2 regions of the Aeromonas sp. FDAARGOS 1415 genome follow, and region 2 is predicted to be linked to the other one. Evidence: predicted binding sites of a transcription regulator. Region 2 holds the regulator's gene; the other holds the start of a gene.
What was found. The regulator sigma-54, encoded in region 2, starts transcription at its own class of promoters, with help from an activator protein. The targets are predictions, from matches to a motif close to TGGCACNGTTTTNGCTT.

Region 1 (10,794 bases), 1.9 Mb from region 2:
ATTACCCACCTGGGTCTTGGCGTTGACGAAGATGGAGTTGGCGTAGACGTCAGCGAACTCGGCACGGGACTCCTTGAAGCCGGTGGTGTTGACGTTGGCAATGTTGTTCGCGGTGACGTTCAGGTCTTTTTGAGCCGCATTGATGCCGCTGAGGGCATTGTTGAATGACATGTCTTTCTCCTTAGATCACTGCGTTAGAGGTCGAAGCCGACTTGGTCGTCGTGTTGCCGGTCGTCCCGCCAATTTCCAATACATCGGTCAGATAGATGCCGCCCAGCCCCTTGAGCTTGAGGGTACTGGGGTTGGAGCTGGTGCCCAGGGTAACGCTCTCCACCTTGGCGTAGGTCAGGGCGGGGACGCTTTCCGACTTGCCGTCCACGGTGGCGTGGGCTTCTATCGAATACTTCCCGCTCTTGGCCGCATTGCCCGACTTGTCGAGGCCATCCCACGTGAAGGCAACGTTGCCTTTCTGGTCCCCCTCGATGGAGAACTCCTTGATCACCTGACCGCTCTCGTCCTTCACCGTCACCTTGATGTTGCTGCCGCCGTCACCGGTGGCGATGACGCCGGAGAGGGTGCCCCCCTTCTCCACATAGCCGGTGTTGGAGGGGATGAGCACGTTCTGGCCCACCAGGGCCGACGCCTGCAGCGCCTGGCTGGAGGTCATCAGGCTGTTGAGACTCTCCATCTGGGTGGAGAGGCTGCTGATCCCCTGTGACGTCGACATGGACGTCATCTGGGAGAGCATCTGGGCGTTGTCCACCGGCTTGAACGGGTCCTGATAGGAGAGCTGCATGGTCAGCAGCTTCAGGAAGGACTCCTGATCCAGCTCCTTCTTCTGGGTGCTGGTGCTGGCCGTGCTGGTCTGGGCCGACGTCGTCCGGTTGACACCCAGCAGGCTGTCATAGGTATCTGCCACTTATGCGTCCCCCTCTAGGGCTTGCCGGTCCGGTCGCTTGCCGCTGCCGGCCTGGCTGTCATGGGTCTCTGTCATCTGGGTCCACCTCTATCAGGATTTGCCGAGGCCGAGGGTCTGTTGCAGCATCTTCTTCGCCGCATCGGCAACCTGGACGTTGGTCTGGTAACTGCGGGAGGCGGCGATCATGTCCGCCATCTCCTCCACCATGTTGACGTTGGGCTTGAAGATGAAGCCGTCCTTGTCCGCCATCGGGTGGTTCGGGTTGTACTCCTTGAGCAGGGGGGCATCGCTCTCGACGATCCCCTTCACATCCACCCCGACCGAGGCCTGCTTGTCGGACATGGCCTGATCCAGCTGGGCGGCAAAGACTGGCCGCCTGGCATGGTAAGTTTTTTCCACGCTGGAGCTGACGCTGTCTGCGTTGGCCATGTTGCTCGCCACCGTGTTGAGGCGGACGGACTGCGCGCTCATGGCGGAGCCTGCAATGTCAAAGACCTTGAACAAACTCATCCTTGCTCTCCTTTCAGTGCCTTGAGCAGGCCGCTTATCTTGCCGTTCATGAATTCGAGGGAGGCCTGGTATTCGAGGCTGTTGCGCAGAAATTCGCTGCGCTCCTGCTGCACGTCCACCGTATTGCCATCACCGGTATCCGGTTGCAGGGGGTTGCGGTACTGGGTCGACCCGGACGCATCCATCTGCAAGGCGAAGTGTTTCTCGCTGGTGGTGCTCAGCCCGAACCCTTGCCGGCTCTGGGCATCCTGCAACGCCTGGGAGAAGTCGATGTCACGGGCCTTGAAACCCGGCGTATCCGCGTTGGCGATGTTGCTGGACAACACCTCCGCACGCTTGGCGCGCACGCTCAGCGTGTACTGGTGAACACCGAATGCCTTGTCGAACGAAATTGCCATAGCACACCTCCTGCTTCACGAATGTTTAGCAAGAGGTGTGCCAAAGAGGGACTTGAAGGAGGGGTTATTTGACTTTGTAGACGATACCGGGGTTGCAGCGGATCATCTCGAACTTGTCGGTGAGACCGGCCAGGGACTCCGAGGCCCCCAGCATCAGATAGCCGCCAGGATTGAGGCTGCCGGCAAACTGGTTGAGGATCTTGGACTTCACCTCGGGTGCAAAGTAGATGAGCACGTTGCGACAGAAGATGATGTCAAACTTGCCGAGCAGGCTGTAGCTCTCCAGCAGGTTCAGGGGACGGAAGCTGGTCAATTTTCTGACACGTTCCGAGACCCGCATCTTGTTGTCGCCACAAGGCTCGAAGAAGAGCCGCTTGCGCTCGGGGGAGAGACCGCGCGCCAGCGCCAGGCTGTCGTAGACCCCCTCCTTGCACTGGTTGAGCATGGTGGTGGAGATATCGGTCCCCACGATCTGCACTCCGCCCGGCAGGGTGCCCGGCCGCTTGACCTGCTGTTCCAGCGCCGTCATGGCGATAGAGTAAGGCTCCTGCCCGGACGAGGAAGCCGCCGACCAGATCTTGATGGGGCGACCGCTCTTGCCGAGCTCCGGGAATATCTTGTCGCTCAGCAGCTGGAACGGGTAGCTGTCGCGAAACCACAGGGTTTCGTTGGTGGTCATGGCATCGACCACCGCCATCTTGAGTTCCCGCTCGCGCACGCTCATCGCCCGGGTGACCAGTTCAGACAGACTCTCGATACCAAACTGAGTCATCAAGGGCGACAGGCGACTCTTGACCAGATACTGTTTGTTGTCACCCAGCACTATGCCGCTCTGTTGCGCCAGAAAATTGCTGAATTGCCTGTATAAGTCGTCCGAAATTGTCTTCATGCAGTTGTTCTTCTTGATTAGAGGGCGCCTTGTACGGCCTTGGCCAGTTCATCAGGCTGGAACTTGGCGATGAAGTCGTTAGCACCAACCTTCTGCACCATAGCCTGATTGAATACCCCACTCAGGGAGGTATGCAGGATAACATGCAAATCCTTGAGTGCGGGATTGTTGCGGATCTCCGCCGTGAAGGTGTAGCCGTCCATCTCAGGCATCTCGATGTCGGAGATGACTAGGGCGAGCTGATCCTTGATGGGCCCCTGTTTGGCCATCTCCAGCAGCATGTTGAGCGCCTCCCGTCCATCCTTGGCCAGCACGCACTGCACCCCGATCGCCTCCAGCGCCCGCTGCACCTGCTTGCGCGCCACCGAGGAGTCGTCCGCCACCAGCACTGGGCGGCCGTGGGGATTGCGCTCCACGCTCGCCTCCACGATCTCCGAGCTCACCTCGGTGGAGACCGGCGAGATCTCGTTGAGGATGCGCTCCACGTCCAGGATCTCCACCAGCTCGCCATCCACTTCGGTCACCGCCGTCATGTAGTTGATGCGACCCGCGCCCTTGGGGGGCGGCAGGATGGACTCCCAGTTCATGTTGATGATGCGCTCCACCGAATGGACCAGGAAGCCCTGAATGGATCGGTTGTACTCGGAGATGATGATGAAGCACTTGGAGAGGTCCTGGATGGGACGCTTGCCCATCGCCATGCTGAGATCGATCACCGAGATGGTCTGGCCGCGAATGTGGGCCACACCGCGAATGCAGGAGTTGAGCTTGGGCATGACGGTCAAGGGAGGGCACTGCAGCACCTCACGTACCTTGAATACGTTGATGCCAAATCTTTGACGTCCGTTGAGACGAAACAGCAGCAACTCCAGCCGGTTTTGTCCCACTAACTGGGTTCGCTGGTTGACCGAGTCCAGAATACTCGCCATAAACACTCCCTAAAAATGCTTGGCACTGATCGTGCATGTTATTATCCATGCACATTGGCTTGCAGCAGGCCATCGTTGTTTCCACAACCGAATTCTGGTGCAAGCATAGTTAACTACGGTGGTAGACGTGAATAACTTATCGACCGGTAAGCAGAAATGATTAATAGACTTTTCCTCATCTTACTGCCGTTTTGCAGCCTGTCTCACGCCGTGGCATCCGAGGTCACCGACTACCTGCAGGAGCAGGCGCAGGAGTTCGTGCTGGGCCAGCTGGATATGCCCCTCGACGCCCAGGCCGAGGTAAAGGCCGGTACCATTGACGAGCGCCTCCCCCTGACGCGCTGCGAGGACGCGCTCACCATCTCCCTGCCGGCCAGGATGGAGGTGCGCCGCAACACCACCGTATATCTGAAGTGCGAAGGGGAAAAGCCCTGGGATCTCTACCTGCCGGTGCGGGTCAGCATCCAGAAGCCCTATGTCACGGTCGCGGCCCCGGTCGCCAAGGGCGACATACTGAGCGAGTCCATGCTGACCCTGGCCTATCAGGATCAGACCCTGATCCGGGGCGACTATCTGACCGATCCGACCGCCCTCATCGGGGTGCGCAGCAAACGTGAGCTCAAGCCCGGCCAACCCATTCGCCTCACCCAGGTCTGCGTGGTCTGCAAGGGGGATCAGGTGACCCTGGTGGCCGAAAACAGCAGCATGCAGATCAAAACCATGGCCCGTGCCTTGCAAGATGGCAGCTTCGGAGACATGATCCGGCTTGTCAACATTCGCTCGGGCAGAGCGGTGCAGGGTCAGGTCAGTGCCGTGGGGTCCGTGATCGTCACGTTCTGACAGTACGACAGCCGCAATTTTTTTCTAAAGTTCTGACCGCCGTCACCGATATACAGGTAAGCGAACAGCAAAGCAGACGAAGGTAAACCGTATGGCTATTAACAATATCAACAACTTGGCTAACAGCCGGTTGCAAAACAACGGGACCAGTCAGGGTGTAGCCACCAAGTCCGCGACCTCGAGCGAGGGCAACCGCGCGACAACCGTCAAGAGCGACTCAGTCTCCTTGACCAGCGAGGCGCAGCAATTGCAACAGATGCAGAAGACCCTCAACACCGCCTCCACCGGTAACGAGAGCCGCGTCGAGAGCCTGAAGAAGGCCGTGGCCAGCGGGGAGTACAAGGTCAACAGCGAAGCCGTGGCCCGGAAGATGTTCAGCTTCGAAGCCGAGCTGGACAAGCGACTGGGATGATGGACCTGCCTTCGCTGCTGCGCGCCCAGGACGACAACCTCTCCCAGATGCAGGGTTTGCTGGCGGAGGAGTTTGATCTGCTCAAGGCACACCGAGCCCTCGCCTTGCCGGCCCTGGCCGATCGCAAGCAGCAGCTGCTGGCGGCCATCGAGACGCTGGACAAGACCCTGGCGGAGCTGCCTGATCTCCAGCAACAGCTCGACGCCTTCCCCAGCGAACTGCAGACCCTGCAAGCCAAGCTGAGCGCCTGCCAGGAGCAGAACGACCTCAATGGCCGACTGCTCGAGCTCAGCATCATCTCCAATCGCAGGCTGGCCAGCTTTCTCAGCAAGCTCAGAGACAGCAACTCCCTGACCTACGATGCCAAGGGCAACACCCGCTCCGGCACTCGCTCCCTGGGGATCAAAGCCTAAGATCCCCTCCTCCCTGCAAGGCCGGTTTATCCCCTCTTTCCCGACGTCACGCCATCAGAGCACCAGCCGCATCAGGGCGGCCCCGTCCTGGCAGGCGTGGATGCTCATGACACCAGCCTCGTAACGGCCGTAGCTCGCCGCCCACTCCCCCCTCGGAAAGCAGATGGACCCCGGGTTCATCAACACCAGATCCCCTTCTCGCTGCAATACCGGCAGATGGGTGTGGCCGCTGATGAAGAGGCTGCCTGCAGGCAGGGGCACGGCATCCGGTTTATAGAGGTGGCCGTGGCTGACGAACCAGCGCCGCCCGTCCACCAGCAACTGGTTGTAGGGGGCGGTGATGGGGAAGTCGAGCAGCATCTGGTCCACCTCGGAGTCGCAGTTGCCCCGCACCGCCATGATCCCGGGCGCCAGCTCGTTGAGTCGCGCCGCCACGTCGGCAGGCGCATAGCCCGCCGGCACCGGATTGCGTGGTCCGTGGTTGAGCAAATCCCCGAGCAGCAGGTAGTGATCCGGCTGCCAGGGGGCCAGTTGCGCCAGCACCTGCTCCAGGGCAGGCAGGCTGCCGTGCAGATCCGAAATGATGGCTATCTTCATCGCTCGCTCCTCATGGCTGGCCGAAGTAGAGATCCTTGGTGGCGATGGCCCCCTTCAGGTTGCGGCTCGGCAGGCCGCGCAGGAGCGGGTCCACGAGCCGCATCTGGTTGTAGTGGTAGACGGGGATGACGGGCATCTCCTCCATCAACAGCTGCTCGGCCTGATGATAGATCCCGGCCCGGGCCGTGGCATCCAGGGTATCCGATGCTTGCTGCAACAGGCCGTCGAAGGCCGGGTTGCAGTAACCGCTCTCGTTCTGGGGATCCTGGCAACGGAAACTGCCCAGCATGGATGAGGGCTCGACATAGTCACCGAACAGGAAGGAGCGGGCGAGCATGAAATCCCCGCTGTCCTTGGCGACCTGATAGGCGTTCCACTCCATGTTGTTGAGGGCAACCTCGACCCCCAGGGGCTTCCACATGGCGGCCACCGCCAGCGCCAGTTTCTTGTGGTTCTCCGAGGTGTTGTAGGTCAGCGTCAGCTTGAGCGGATGGGTGCTGTTGTAGCCGGCCTGGGCGAGCAGCGCCGAGGCCTGGGCCAGCCGGGTGGCCGGCGCCTCCAGGGCAAGGGGGGATCCCAGCTCGTCGTAACCCGGCATGTCCGGCAGCAGGGACCAGGCGGGACGCTCTCCCTGGCCGCTCACCTTCTCGGTCAGCAGGCGGCGGTCGATGGCCATGGAGAGCGCCCGGCGCACCCGCACGTCCTGCAGCTCGGGGCGGTGCAGATTGAAGGTATAGAGATAGGTACCCAGCAGGGGCAGACCCCAGATCCGCTCCGGCGTCTGTGCCATGGTTTTCTGGTAATACTCCAGCGCCACCTTGTTGGTGAGCTGGATCTCCCCCGCCTCGTAGCGCAGCCGCTCCGCATGCTGGGACGCCAGCGGCAGATAGGTCACCCGCTGGATCCGGGTGTGGGCGTCATCCCAGTACTGGGGGTTGCGCTCGGCCTCGATGCGCTCGTTCGGCACCCAGCTCACCAACCGGTAGGCGCCGTTGCTCACCAGATTGCCGGGCTGGGTCCATGCCTTGCCAAACCTGGCGATGACCTGCTCGTTGACCGGCACGAAGGGGCGCTGGCTGATGAGCTGCAGGAAGTAGGGCACGGGACGCTCCAGAGTCACCTTGAGGATGAGATCGCTCTCGGCCTCCACCCCCAGGGCCTCGGGATCCAGGGCACCGCCATAGATGGACTGGGCATTGTTGATCCCGGTCGCCAGCAGCAGGCCGGCGGAAGGCGAGGCCAGGGCCGGGTTCAGCAACCGCCGCCAGGCGTAGACGAAATCCCGGGCGGTGAGCGGCTCCCCGTTGGACCACTTCAGCTGGGGGCGCAGGAAGAAGCGCCACACCAGCCCGTCCTCCCGCATTTCCCAGCGCTGGGCCTGGGCGGGCACTATCCTGCCCTGCCCGTCCTCGCTCACCAGCCCCTCGAACAGGTCCACCAGCACCACCTCCCCCGGGAAGCCGGAGCGGATCAGGGCGGGATCCAGGGACTCGGGTTCGGCGCCGTTCCCCTTGACCAGGACCTGCCTGTCCGACAGCACGGGCGTTTGCCCCACCGTGGTCGCCTGTAGCGACGGTGTCATCATCAGCCCCAACAGCAAGGGAGAGAGCCAGCGACGGGCTGGCCTGGCGGCAAAACGGTACAACATGACATCAACCTCTATTCAATTCTTTGGACTGCATGGTGTGGGGAAGGCCGGCGGCGCGCCTGAAAGCGAATGCATGAAACCGCACTTGTTATCCCCGAAGACGCCCCGTATTGTATCGGGCTTGCCCGGCAGATGGAGTCTTTCGGGCTAATTTTTTCAGGGGTTTTTATACCAGCACTGCCGCTGGCATGCCCCGTTCGCCTTGCCGGCGGCCAATCGGGCCGCCATGACGGCCGACACCGGTGTCCGTCAGGCTGATGTCTACCGTTTCAGGGGTCTGTATGGGTTACGAATGGCTGGCGCTGGCCGCCGCCAGTTTATGGGCGATCGCCGCCCTCATTTCCGTCAAACCGGCGCGTCATCTGGGGGCTTTTGCCTACAGCCGCTGGCGGATGTTCCTGGTCAGCCTGATGCTGGCCGGTGCCAGCCTCGCCACCGGGGGCTGGCAGACCCTCACCGAGAGCGCCCTTCCCCTGCTCGCCCTCTCCGGCCTCGTCGGCATCTTCGTCGGCGACACCGCCCTCTTTGCCTGCATGAACCGGCTGGGGCCCAGGCGCAGCGGCCTGTTGTTCTCCTGCCACGCGCTCTTCTCCGCCCTGCTCGGGCTCTGGCTGTTTGGCGAGCACCTCGGTGGCTGGCGCCTGCTGGGTGCCCTGCTGGTGCTGGCCGGGGTCATGCTCGCCATCCTGTTCGGGCGGCGCGGCAACAACCAGCAGAGTGAATGGGAACAGGTGCGCGGCAGCCTGGTGGTCGGTATCGCCCTCGGCCTCACCGCCGCCCTGTGCCAGAGCCTGGGGGCCATCATCGCCAAGCCGGTGATGATGAGCGGCGACGTGGACGCGGTGAGCGCCTCCGGCATCCGGATGGGCAGCGCCCTGCTGGCCCATTGTGCCCTGCGGGCGGTGCGCCTGCCGCTCGCCATGCCGCACAACCCCATCAACCGCCAGGTGCTCGGCATGATCGGCATCAACGGTTTTCTGGCGATGGCCCTTGGGATGACGCTGATCCTGGTGGCCCTGCGTCAGGGGGACGTCGGCATGGTGGCCATCCTCTCCTCCACCACCCCGGTCATCCTGCTGCCCCTGCTGTGGTGGCACTCCGGGATGCGACCCTCGCTCCCCGCCTGGACCGGCGCCCTCCTGGCCACCCTGGGCACGGCGCTGGTGCTGGGGGCGGGATAAACGAGGCGGGGGACTGCCTAGTCCCCCGCCTCATCGCTCACTCGAGCCCGCAGCACCATAGAACGCGGCCATCGCCAGGCAAACGGATCCGCATGGCCGTTGCACCGAATTAGAAACGGGCGATTTCGTCCGCAGTGAGTTCGCGGTATTCGCCCGGTGCCAGCTCCTCATCCAGGGCCAGATCGCCGATCTGCTCCCGGTGCAGCCCGATCACCTTGTTGCCGATGGCGGCAAACATCCGCTTCACCTGGTGGTACTTGCCCTCGTGGATGGTCAGGCGCGCCTCCCGCTCATCCAGGATCTCCAGCTCGGCGGGCCGGGTCTTGTCGGTCTCGTTGCGCAGATAGACGCCGTCGGCAAACAGCGAAATGGCCTCCTCGTTCACCGGATCCGCCAACCAGACGTGATAGGTCTTGGCACACTCGTGCCGTGGCGAGGTGATGCGGTGGGACCACTGGCCGTCGTCGGTGATCAGCACCAGCCCCGTGGTGTCGAGGTCCAGACGCCCCACCACGTGCAGCTTGCCCATGGCGGGCTCATCGAGCAGATGGAAGACGGTGGCGTGATCCGGGTCCTCGTTGGAGCAGACGTAGCCTTCCGGTTTGTGCAGCATGAAGTAGCGATGGGCCCGGTTCAGGGTCAGCGTGACGCCGTCAAACTCGATCTCGTTCTGCTCGTTGATGTGAAAGGCGGGCTGCTTGATCAGAACACCATCCACCAGCACCTCCCCCTGACGGATCAGCTTGCCCGCCTGGGAGCGGGTCAAGTCGGAGCAATCGCAAAGAAATTTATCGAGCCGCATGCAAAAACCTCGGAAGCCATCATGATAAGGGGCGACATTATATAGGCCGATGCTCACAACACCAGCACTAAGCGGGAAGAGTGGCGGATGGCGCCTGACGTCATCCGGCTCTGGTGTTAGACTGCCGCCAGCAGCGTGACCCCACGCCCGATACTCATTGCAGGACCGCCCATGAAGCCGACCCAGCCTCATCCCGTTATCCCCGTCAGCCGCCTGAAGCCTGGCATGTACGTGATGGCCATCACCAGCCAGACCGGTACCATGGAGATAGCCCAGACGGGGCTGGTCACTACCCGTCAACAGGTGGAGACGCTGATCCGGCGCGGCGTGCTGACGGTGCGGGTGGATCTCGCCCGCAGCAAGCTGCCCGGAAACGATCAGGCCATTGTTCCGGAGCTCACCCATGCCGCGTCCGGCGCCCCGCGGCCGGCCGGCAGCAGTGACGGGCGCGCCCTCAAGATCCGTCGCCTCTATCAGGAGGCCCGGGAGCTGCAGGGCAAGTTCATCCGCCACCTCAAGGCGGGGGAACCCATCGATATCACGCCGCTGGCTGCTGTGGCCGAGGAGATGGTGGACACCATGTTCACCCACGGAGATGCCATGCTCTGCCTGGCACGGATCCGGGCCAAGGACGCCTATCTGATGGAGCACTCCATGAACGTGGCCATCCTGCTCGCCAACTTCGGCCGCTACCTGGGGCTGGATCGCGGCGTGCTCAAGGAGCTGACTCTGGGGGGGCTGCTGCACGACGTGGGGAAGATCATGACCCCGGATGCCGTGCTCAACAAACCGGGCAAGCTGACGGACGACGAGTTCAGGGTCATGCGCGAGCACGTGGTACACAGTCACGACATCCTGATCGCGACGGCCGGCATCACCCCCACCATGCTGGAGGTGGCCGCCAACCATCACGAGCGCCTCGATGGTACCGGCTACCCGCGGCGCCTCAAGGGGGACGAACTCTCCCTCTACACCCGCATGAGCGGCATCGTCGATGTCTACGACGCGGTGACGGCGGACCGGGTCTATAAGCAGGGAATGTCGCCGACCCAGGCGTTTCGCATCCTGCTAAAGGGCATCAACCACCACTTCGATGCCGAGCTGGTCACCAAGTTCATCAAATGCATGGGGGTCTATCCGGTGGGCACCCTGGTCATGCTCTCCAACCAGCGGCTCGCCATCGTGATGCAGCGCAACGAGCAGCAGCCACTCAAACCCGTGGTGAAGGTGATCTATCACGCGGCCCATCGCCACTA
Region 2 (10,794 bases):
CGGTATTGCGGCAGGTGATCTTGCCACCGGTGACCGCTGCACCCACCAGGAAGGTTCCGGTTTCGATGCGATCAGGTTGCACGCTGTAGCTGCCACCGTGCAGACGTTCGACGCCGTCGATGGTCAGGGTGTCGGTGCCCGCGCCCTGGATCTTGGCACCCAGGGTATTGAGGAAGTGGGCCAGATCCACCACTTCCGGCTCCCGTGCGGCGTTTTCGATCACGGTGCGACCGTCGGCCAGGGCGGCGGCCATCATCAGGTTCTCGGTGCCGGTGACGGAGACCATGTCCATCAGGATGTGGGCACCCTTCAGGCGACCGTCGACACGGGCCTTGATGTAGCCGTCCTCGATGGTGATCTTGGCGCCCATCAGCTCCAGGCCATGGACGTGCAGGTTGACCGGACGGGCACCGATGGCGCAACCGCCGGGCAGGGATACGTCGGCCGCCCCGAAGCGGGCTGCCAGCGGACCCAGTGCCAGGATGGAGGCGCGCATGGTCTTCACCAGCTCGTAGGGGGCGACGTGGTTGTTCACGGCCCCGGTCAGCACGGTCACATTGCCGTTGACCTTGGTGGAGGCGCCCAGCATCTCCAGCAGCTTGAGGGTTGTGCCGACGTCCTTGAGGCGCGGCACGTTGGAGAGCTGCACCTCTTCGTCGCACAGCAGGGTGGCGAACAGGATCGGCAGGGCGGCGTTCTTGGCGCCGGAGATGGTCACTTCACCGGAGAGGGTGCAGGGGCCGGTGATCTTGAATTTGTCCATGGTTACTTCTTTACCAAATCAGGAGGGCAGCTGGAATTTACGCTCGCGTTTCCACTCGGCCTCGGTATAGGCCTTGATGGAGAGAGCGTGGATCTCGTTGGTGGCAATCTTGTCCATCAGAGGGGCATAGATGGCCTGTTGCTTCTTGACCCGGCTCATGCCGTCAAACATGTCGCCGACGGCGATCACTTGGTAGTGACTGCCATCCCCTTTGACATGGACTTCGGACAATGGCAAAGCCTCGAGGAGTATCGCTTCAATTTCAGAGACTTGCATTATGCGTCCTCAGTTGTGAGCGGGGTTGATTGAAACAAACCGGCCACCCCGTAAAGGTTGGCCAGCGTATGGAAATCGTTGGAGGCACCCACCAGCGTCGGTGTGGCGCCTCGCGCCAGGGTTGCCTTGGCCCACTTGACCAGCAGAGCCAGGCCGGCGGAATCCAGGGTCGTGACCTCGCCGAGCTCGAGCTGGTCTTCCTGCCACCAGTCGGCACGGCGTTGCCACAGCTCGATGACCTGAGCCGCCTGCAATTCGCCACTCAGTCTCATGACTTGATGACCAGCGGCTTGGCATTGTGCTCGCGCAGCTGGGCGATCACCGCATCGATGCCGTTCTGACGGATGAGGCCACCCAGCTCGTTCTGCTTGGCAGAGAGCAGGCTGATCCCTTCGGCAACCATGTCGAAGGCTTTCCACTCGCCTGTCTTGTTGTTCTTGCGCAGCTTGAACTCGAGGAAGATGTCCGGTTTGCCGGCCTCTTTCACGCTGACGTTGACGGCGGTGATGTTGCTGTCGGCCACCTTGCCGGGTTGCACCTGGACGGTCTGCTTGTCGAAGTGGGCCAGGGCATCGGCGTAGGAGCTCACCATGTATTCGGTGAAGACCTCGACGAAGGCTTCACGCTGGGCCGGGGTGGTCTGCTTGATCTGGTTGCCGAGCACCTTGTAGGCAGCGAAGCGGTTGTCCACATAGGGCAGCAGCTCTTCGCGGATGATGACGCGCAGATGGTCGGGATTGCTCTTGACCTGGGCCTGGTCGGATTTCAGGCGCGCAAAGGTCTGCTGGGCGGCCTGATCCACCAGGGCATAGGGATCCGAGCTGTTGATCTCCGCCTGGGCGACGAGGGAGAACAGCATGCTGGTCATCAGACCCAGCAGCAGGGCGATCTTCTTGAACATGGTTACTCCTTGGTTGCGGGTGTACTGGCGGCCGGAGAGGACTGGCTATAGAGGAACTTGCCAATCAGGTCTTCCAGCACGATGGCGGACTTGGTGTCTTCGATCATGTCGCCATCCTTGAGCATGCTGGTGCCCATCTCTTCATCGCTGAAGCCGGGTGCCAGACCGATGTACTGCTCGCCGAGCAGACCCGAAGTCAGGATGGATAGGGTGCTGGTTTCGGAGAACTCGCCGGCACTCTTCTGCATCTGCAGGGTGACGACGGGGACCTGGCTCTTGGGCTCCAGACTGATGTCGCTGACCCGGCCGACGACGACACCGCCGACCTTGACCGGCGAACGAACTTTCAGGCCGCCGATATTATCGAAATGGGCGCGCAGGGTATAGGTTTCTCCTTCTGGTTTGAAACTCAATCCCGCCACTTGCAGTGCCAATGCCAGAATGGCCGCGATGCCAGCCAGCATGAAGGCGCCAACCAGAAATTCTACTTTGCTGAACTTCATCTTTCCCTTATCCAAACATGACTGCGGTGAGTATAAAATCCAGACCGAGCACGGCCAGGGATGAGTGGACCACGGTGCGGGTCGTCGCCTGACTGATCCCGGCCGAGGTCGGTTTGGCATCATAGCCGTTGAAGAGCGCTATCCAGGTGACCACCAGGGCGAAGATCAGGCTCTTCACTGCCCCTTGCATGATGTCGTCCTGCCAGTCGACGGAGGCCTGCATGGCGGACCAGAAGCCGCCCTCATCCACTCCCAGCCAATCGACACCGACCAGCTTGCCGCCGAAGATGCCGATCAGGCTGAACATGAAGGCCAGCAGCGGCATGCTGATGACCCCGGCCCAGAAGCGAGGCGCCACGACCCGGCGCAGGGGATCGACGGCCATCATCTCGAGGCTCGAGAGCTGCTCGGTGGCCTTCATCAGGCCGATCTCGGCGGTGAGGGCGGAACCCGCACGACCGGCGAACAGCAGGGCGGTCACCACGGGGCCCAGCTCACGGAGCAGGGAGAGGGAGACCAGGGGGCCCAGGCTCTGCTCTGCGCCGAAATCCTTCAGTACGTTGTAGCCCTGCAAGGAGAGCACCATGCCGATGAACAGGCCCGACACCAGTATGATGGCGACGGACTGTACCCCCACCACGTAGAGCTGCTGCACCAGCAGCGGGAAGTGTTTACGCGGCTGGGGGCGTCCCGCCAGCGCATGAAACAACATGATGGTGGCGCGGCCGATGGCGCTGATGAAGCGCACCCCGCTGCGCCCCAGCTTGCTTATCTGAGTTGTCAGCATCACAGATCCTGTAGCAGGTCGCCTGCCGGAAAATGAAACGGAACAGGACCGTCAGGCAATCCCTTCAGGAATTGCTCGACTTCGGGATTGTGCTCCTCGCGCAGCTGCTCCGGCGTGCCGTGCGCGACCACCTTGCGGTTGGCGATGATGTAGGCGTAGTCGGCGATGCTCAGCACCTCCTTCACGTCGTGGGTGACGATGACGGAGGTGATGCCAAGGGCGTCATTAAGCTCCTTTATCAGCTTGACCAGCACCGCCATGGTGATGGGATCCTGGCCGACGAAGGGCTCGTCATACATGATGAGATCCGGATCCAGCGCGATGGATCTCGCCAGGGCGGCGCGCCTGGCCATGCCGCCGGAGAGCTCGGACGGCATCAGTTTTGCCGCGCCGCGCAGACCCACCGCCTGCAGCTTCATCATGACGATGGCGTGGATCAGCTCCTCCGGCAGGCCGGAGTGCTCCCGCAGGGGGAAGGCTACGTTGTCGAAGACGGTCATGCCGGTGAACAGGGCGCCGCTTTGAAACAGCATGCTCATCCGTTTGCGCACCTCGTAGAGGCGTGAACGGGAGAGAGTAGGAATGTCTTCCCCGTCGAACAGGATGTGACCCGATTCCGGTTTCAGTTGGCCACCGATCAGGCGCAGCAAGGTGGTCTTGCCGATCCCGCTCGGCCCCATGACGGCGGTGACCTTGCCACGGGGAATGGTCAGGTTGATCCTGTCGTACAGCAACCGATCTCCGTGACTGAACGTCAGGTCGGAGATGGTGATCAGGTCATCGTTCAAACAATTGTCCATCCGGTATAAATGAAGAGCGAATTTTATGGGCTAGTCTAGGTCTAAGCAACAGCAAGGAACAACTATTGAGCGGGTTTCCCCCCCAAAGGCGCGACAGTTTTATGTAACAATTTGCATCGCTGACCGGCCATTCCGCATCCGATTCGCTTATCTCGACAGACTTTTTTATAATCCCGCAGCAAATTTCGGCCCGGAGCTGTGCCTTTATGTCTGTAAAGCCTGAAAAAGTGTCTGAATTGTTCGATTTTCGTCGCAGTGCCCGAGCGGTGCTGGACATAGAAAAACAAGCCATCGATGGGCTCTACCAGTACCTTGACGAGGCCTTCGAACGGGCCTGCGAGATGGTGCTGCGCTGCGGTGGCAAGATAGTGGTCACCGGCATGGGCAAGTCGGGTCATATCGGCAACAAGATTGCCGCGACCCTGGCCAGCACGGGGACGCCCGCCTTCTTCTTGCACCCGGGCGAAGCCAGCCACGGGGATCTCGGCATGATCTCCGCGGGGGATCTCATCATCGCCATCTCCAACTCTGGCGAGAGCGACGAGATCCTTGCCCTGCTGCCGGTGCTCAAGCGCCGCGGCATCCCGCTCATCTGCATGACGGGCAACCCTGCCTCCACCATGGCGAAAGAGGCCAACGTGCACCTGTGCATCAAGGTGGAAAAAGAGGCCTGCCCGCTGGGGTTGGCTCCGACCTCCAGCACCACGGCAACCCTGGTGATGGGGGATGCGCTGGCGGTGGCTCTGCTGGAAGCCCGCGGCTTCACCGCCGACGACTTCGCGCTCTCCCATCCCGGCGGCTCTCTGGGCAAACGGCTGTTGCTGCGGGTCGGCGACCTGATGCACGCTGGTGATCTGTTGCCCAAGGTGGGGATAGATGCCACCATCAGCCAGGCGCTGCTGGAAGTGAGCCGCAAGGGGCTGGGGATGACGGCGGTGGTCGATGAACAGGGACTGCTGGCCGGCCTGTTCACCGATGGCGACCTGCGGCGGATCCTGGATCTGCAGGTGGATATTCACCACACTCCCATCAGCCGCGTCATGACGGCCAACTGTGTTACCGTAGGGCCTGAAATGATGGCGGCCGAAGCCGTCAAACTGATGGAAACCAAAAAAATCAACGGGTTGCTGGTCGTGGATGGGGAGAAACGTCCGCTGGGCGCCTTCAACATGCACGACCTGCTGAAAGCCGGAGTAATTTGATGCAAGACGTACCGACCCTCTATGGTCCGGTGACGCGCAGCCAGTTTGATCAGGCGGCGCAGATCCGTCTGCTGGTGTGCGATGTGGATGGGGTGCTCTCCAATGGCTTCATCTATATGGGCAACAACGGCGAAGAGCTGAAGACCTTCTGCACCCGCGACGGCGCGGGGATGCGGGCCCTGCTCAATGCGGGCATCGAGATCGCCATCATCACCGGGCGCAGCTCCCGCATCGTCAGCGATCGCATGAAGAGCCTCGGGGTGCAGCACCTGGTGCAGGGGGCGGATGAGAAGCTCCCCCATTTCGAGGCGTTGCTGACCACGCTGGGACTGGATGCATCGCAAGCCGCCTATATGGGGGATGACACCATCGATCTGCCGGTGATGCAGGCTTGTGGCCTGGGTATCGCCGTGGCGGATGCCCATCCTCTGGTGCGGGCGCGGGCTGACATGGTGACACGGCTGGGAGGCGGTGTCGGTGCGGTGCGCGAAGTGTGCGATCTCATCCTGCAGGCCCAGGGATTGGGGGACTATCCACCCGAGGTGTCGCGATGAACAAGCAGACGGTTTTGTTCGGCCTGCTGTTCCTGGTGGCGCTTGCCGCCTGGCAGCTGGGGGAGATTGAGCTGGCGCCCGAGCCGACTACCAAGGTAGAGAACTTCCAGCCGGACTTCACCGCCAAACATCTGGTGACCACCCGCTTCAACGAACAGGGCAAGCGGACCGAGCGGCTGGAGTCGGATTATGCGGAGTATTATCAGGTCCTCGAGCAGTCCACCTTCGACAAGCCTGTGGTTTACATGTTCGATGACAAGGGCGAGGCCGAGTGGAAGGTGACGGCCGAGACCGGGGTGCTCAACACAGACGACAATGTGATCCTGCGTGACAAAGTGCATCTGGACGGCCTGTTGCCGGCTTCTTTCATCTCCACGCTGGATACCCCTTATCTGGAGATGGACCTAGTGACGCAGGAGCTGAGAAGCAACCAGCACATCAGCATCGTGGGCCAGGAATTCCAGACCGAGGGCGTTGGCCTGAAGGGTCACCTGGAACGTAAATATTTCGAGTTACTGGATAAAGGCCATGCCACTTATTTCAATGAAAAACGTTAATCTGGCGCTCACTGCCCTGCTGCTGTGCGGCACCCTGAACGCCAAAGAGTCCGACTTCGCCGAGAAGGTCTATGTGGATGCCGTCAGGCAGGTGGCCGAGATGCAGGACAACCGCATCACCTTCAGCGAGGATGTGATCATCACCCAGGGCACCATCAAGATTAAGGCCGACAAGGTGGTGGTGATCCGCTCAGGTGAGAAGGGGGCTGAGGTCATGACGGCCTATGGCAACCCGGCCACCTTCTTCCAGGTACTGGACAACGGCAAACCGGTCAATGCCCACGGCAACAGCATTCGCTACGAGCTCAAGAATCGGCTGGTGACCATCACCGGCAACGGCCAGCTGAAACAGGAAGACAGCCAGGTCACTGGCGATCTGATCCGCTATGACATCGTGAAACAGAAGATGATCGCCGAGAGCAAGGGACCCACCCAGCGGGTCAAGACGGTGTTCCTGCCGGATCAGGTAGAGAACTTCGACAAGCCCGCCGACCAGAAGAAGTAGGAAACAGAAGCCATGGCAGTGTTAAAAGCAACGGGGTTGCAGAAGAGCTACAAGCGCCGCATGGTGGTCAGCGATGTGAGCCTGGAGGTGGGAACGGGCCAGATCGTGGGCCTGCTCGGTCCTAACGGGGCGGGCAAGACCACCTCCTTCTACATGATCGTGGGTCTGGTGCAGCGGGATGCCGGTCTCATCACCATCGACGAGCAGGACATCAGCCTGCAGCCCATGCACATCCGGGCGCGCAATGGCATCGGCTACCTGCCACAGGAGGCCTCCATCTTCCGGCGCCTCTCGGTGTTCGACAACCTGATGGGGGTCATGCAGACCCGCAAGGGGTTGAGCCGGGAAGAGCGGGAGGATAAGGTCGAACAGTTGCTGGAAGAGTTCAACATTACCCACATCCGCGATAGCCTGGGGCAGAGCCTCTCGGGCGGGGAGCGGCGCCGGGTGGAGATTGCCCGTGCGCTGGCTGCTGAGCCGCGGTTCATCCTGCTGGATGAGCCCTTCGCAGGTGTGGATCCTATTTCCGTCATTGATATCAAGAAGATCATCCAGCACCTGAAAGAACGCGGGCTGGGTGTGCTGATCACCGACCACAACGTCAGAGAGACGCTGGACGTGTGCGAGAAGGCCTACATCGTCAGCCACGGCAAGATGATTGCCGAGGGCGCCCCGGCCGACATCCTTGCCGATGAACAGGTCAAGCGCGTCTATTTGGGCGATCAATTCAGTCTATAGTAAGGGGGCACCCCTCATTTTTGTTAGGTGACCGCCTCGCTGAACATAAGGATATCCCGACGTAGATGAAGCCGACATTACAGTTGCGCCTCGGTCAGTCACTGACCATGACGCCACAATTACAACAAGCGATTCGTCTGCTCCAGCTCTCCACCCTGGAACTCCAGCAGGAAATTCAGCAAGCGCTCGACAACAACCCCTTGCTGGAGCAAGAGGAGAACGATGCGCAGGAAACCAGTGAGGCGGAGCCACACGATGCTAGTCAGCTCGACTCCAGCGATGCCATGGCACAGGACAAGATGCCGGACGAGCTCCCTGTCGACACCACCTGGGACGAGGTCTATTCGGCCGGTACGGCCCAGAGTGCAGGCCCGATCCACGACGGGGAGGAGAGCCTCTATCAGGGTGAAACCACCGAGAACCTGCAGGACTACCTGCTGTGGCAGATGCGTCTCACCCCCTTCAGCGATGTGGACGCCGCCATCGCGCTTGCCATCATCGATGCCATCGATGAATCCGGCTATCTGACCGCTTCTCTCGAGGACATTCAGGCTGCAGTCAGCAGCGAAGAGGTAGAAGTTGAACTGGATGAGATCGAAGCGGTACTCAAGCGGGTGCAGCATTTCGATCCGGTCGGCATCGCCGCCCGCTCGGTGCAGGAGTGCCTGCTTATCCAGCTCGGCCAGTATTCGCCCGAGTTGCCCTGGCTCAACGAGGCCAGGGAGGTGATCCGCGAGCACATGGACTTGCTTGGCAATCGCGACTATCGCACTCTGGCACGTAAGACCCGGCTCAAGGAGATCGACCTCAAGGAGGTGCTGGATCTCATCCAGCAGCTGGAGCCCAGGCCCGGCAACGGCATCATCCAGAGCGAATCCCAATACGTGATTCCGGATGTGTCCGTGGTCAAGAAGGGCAGCAAGTGGGTGGTGGAGCTCAACCCGGATTCGGCGCCGCGCATTCGTGTCAATGAGGCCTATGCGGCCATGGCACGCAATGCCCGCAGCAGCACGGATACCCAGTTCATCCGCTCCCACCTGCAGGAAGCCAAATGGTTCATCAAGAGTCTGGAGAGTCGCAACGACACCCTGCTCAAGGTGGCCAGCTGCATCGTCGAGCAGCAGCAGGGCTTCTTCGAGTATGGTGAAGAGGCGATGAAACCCATGGTGCTCAACGACATCGCCGAGGCGGTGGAGATGCATGAGTCGACCATCTCGCGGGTCACGACCCAGAAGTACATGCACACGCCTCGCGGCATTTTTGAACTGAAGTTTTTTTTCTCCAGTCACGTCAATACGGAGGGAGGAGGAGAGTGCTCATCGACCGCTATTCGCGCCCTGATCAAGAAGCTGGTGACGGCGGAGAACCCCGCCAAGCCGCTTAGTGATAGCAAGATCGCGGATTTGCTGGCCGAACAGGGTATTATGGTGGCGAGACGCACGATCGCAAAGTACCGTGAATCCTTGTTGATCCCGCCATCCAATCAGCGCAAACGCCTGGTTTAGGCAAACAAAAGGAAGACGTTATGCAAATTAACCTGACCGGACACCATGTCGAGATTACCGAAGCTCTGCGTGATTATGTGAACAACAAATTTGCCAAACTCGAGCGTCACTTTGACCATATCAACAACGTGCATGTGGTGTTGAGCGTCGAAAAACTGAACCAGATCGCCGAAGCCAAGCTGCACGTCAGCGGGGGTGAGGTGTTCGCCAATTCGCAGCATGCCGACATGTATGCGGCGATTGATACCCTGCTGGATAAACTGGATCGGCAGATCATCAAGCACAAAGATAAGTTAAATCAAAAATAACTATGCAACTTGAACACATACTGAGTCGGGACTGCACCAAGAGTGCGGTCCCTTGTACCAGCAAGAAACGCGCGCTCGAGATCATCAGTGAACTGGCCGCAGAGCGCCTCGGCGCCTCCCGCCAGGTCCTGTTTGAAAGCCTGCTGGCGCGGGAAAAGATGGGCAGTACCGGTATCGGTGCCGGTATTGCCATTCCCCACGGCCGGATCGACGACGCATTTGCGCCGACCGCCGTGTTGATGACCTTCTCCGAACCCATTCCTTTCGATTCGATCGACAATCAACCGGTTGACCTGCTCTTTGCATTGCTGGTGCCGGAAAGCGAGTGCAAGCAGCATCTCAAGACTCTTTCCCTGATGGCATCCAAGCTGGGTGACAAGGCCGTCTGCCGCCAATTGCGCCAGGCGACCAGCGACGAAGAACTCTATCAGATCATGACGTCGGCCTGAGGCCGGGTCTGACACAGCCACGTTGGCGTGAGGGGACAAGATGCAGTTAATAGTGGTAAGCGGCCGTTCGGGCTCCGGTAAGACGGTAGCCCTGAGGGTGCTGGAGGATCTGGGGTATTACTGCGTAGACAACCTGCCGGTCAACCTGCTGCCCCAGCTTATCGTGTCGGTGGAGAGCCAGTATGACAAGCTGGCGGTCAGCATCGACGTGCGCAACCTGCCCGCCCAGCCTGACAGGCTGGAGAGCCTGCTGAGCCAGGTCCGCAACGAGGGGCGGGTGGAGTTTTCGAGTTTCTTCTTCGATGCGGACAACACGACCCTGCTCAAGCGCTACGGCGAGAGCCGCCGTCTGCATCCCCTGTCACGGAACAAGCTGTCCCTGGACGAGGCGATCCGGGAAGAGACCCACCTGCTGGCGCCCCTCTCCTCGACCGCCGACCTGCGCATCGACACCACCAACCTCAGCATTCACGACCTCAGCGAGCTCATCAAGACCCGGGTGCTCGGCAAGAAGGAAAACGAGCTGGTGCTGGTGTTCGAGTCGTTCGGCTTCAAGTACGGCATCCCCAAGGATGCGGACTTCGTGTTTGATGCCCGCTTCCTGCCCAATCCCCACTGGATCCCGGAGCTCAAGCCCTTCACCGGCCAGGACGAGCCTGTGGCCAACTACCTCTCGAGCCAGCCGGATGTCATGCTGTTCATCCAGCAGATCGAGAACATGCTGGCGACCTGGCTGCCCCACCTGGAGCGCAACAACCGCAGCTATGTGACGGTCGGGATCGGTTGTACCGGTGGCCAGCACAGATCGGTGTTCATCGCAGAGCGGCTGGCCAGCGCATTCCGGCTGCTTGGCAAGAACGTGCAGATCCGCCACCGCACGCTGGACAAGCGGTCCACTCAGGCCTGACAGACCACAGGATGCTCAGATGACAGTTTCCGCCTCGGT

Region 1: flgA (flagellar basal body P-ring formation chaperone FlgA) is a predicted target of sigma-54. The motif match lies at 3,666-3,682, and genes of this name have one in related genera.

What each region holds. Positions count from the first base shown of each region.
Region 1 covers NZ_CP077363.1:4,167,443-4,178,236, forward strand. Annotated here, with positions in the region: gene flgE (flagellar hook protein FlgE) at 1-171, opposite strand, end outside; gene I6L45_RS19265 (flagellar hook assembly protein FlgD) at 182-919, opposite strand; gene flgC (flagellar basal body rod protein FlgC) at 1,010-1,429, opposite strand; gene flgB (flagellar basal body rod protein FlgB) at 1,426-1,827, opposite strand; gene I6L45_RS19280 (protein-glutamate O-methyltransferase CheR) at 1,892-2,716, opposite strand; gene I6L45_RS19285 (chemotaxis protein CheV) at 2,734-3,645, opposite strand; gene flgA (flagellar basal body P-ring formation chaperone FlgA) at 3,880-4,485, shown strand; gene flgM (flagellar biosynthesis anti-sigma factor FlgM) at 4,577-4,897, shown strand; gene I6L45_RS19300 (flagella synthesis protein FlgN) at 4,894-5,310, shown strand; gene yfcE (phosphodiesterase) at 5,365-5,907, opposite strand; gene I6L45_RS19310 (peptide ABC transporter substrate-binding protein) at 5,918-7,555, opposite strand; gene I6L45_RS19315 (DMT family transporter) at 7,837-8,736, shown strand; gene rsuA (16S rRNA pseudouridine(516) synthase RsuA) at 8,846-9,538, opposite strand; gene I6L45_RS19325 (HD-GYP domain-containing protein) at 9,710-10,794, shown strand, end outside.
Region 2 covers NZ_CP077363.1:1,735,593-1,746,386, forward strand. Annotated here, with positions in the region: gene murA (UDP-N-acetylglucosamine 1-carboxyvinyltransferase) at 1-763, opposite strand, end outside; gene ibaG (BolA family iron metabolism protein IbaG) at 782-1,039, opposite strand; gene I6L45_RS08225 (lipid asymmetry maintenance protein MlaB) at 1,039-1,311, opposite strand; gene mlaC (phospholipid-binding protein MlaC) at 1,308-1,940, opposite strand; gene mlaD (outer membrane lipid asymmetry maintenance protein MlaD) at 1,943-2,443, opposite strand; gene mlaE (lipid asymmetry maintenance ABC transporter permease subunit MlaE) at 2,451-3,230, opposite strand; gene mlaF (phospholipid ABC transporter ATP-binding protein MlaF) at 3,230-4,030, opposite strand; gene I6L45_RS08250 (KpsF/GutQ family sugar-phosphate isomerase) at 4,237-5,232, shown strand; gene kdsC (3-deoxy-manno-octulosonate-8-phosphatase KdsC) at 5,232-5,786, shown strand; gene lptC (LPS export ABC transporter periplasmic protein LptC) at 5,783-6,343, shown strand; gene lptA (lipopolysaccharide transport periplasmic protein LptA) at 6,330-6,848, shown strand; gene lptB (LPS export ABC transporter ATP-binding protein) at 6,861-7,586, shown strand; gene I6L45_RS08275 (RNA polymerase factor sigma-54) at 7,652-9,091, shown strand; gene hpf (ribosome hibernation promoting factor) at 9,112-9,399, shown strand; gene ptsN (PTS IIA-like nitrogen regulatory protein PtsN) at 9,402-9,848, shown strand; gene rapZ (RNase adapter RapZ) at 9,889-10,755, shown strand; gene npr (PTS phosphocarrier protein NPr) at 10,775-10,794, shown strand, end outside.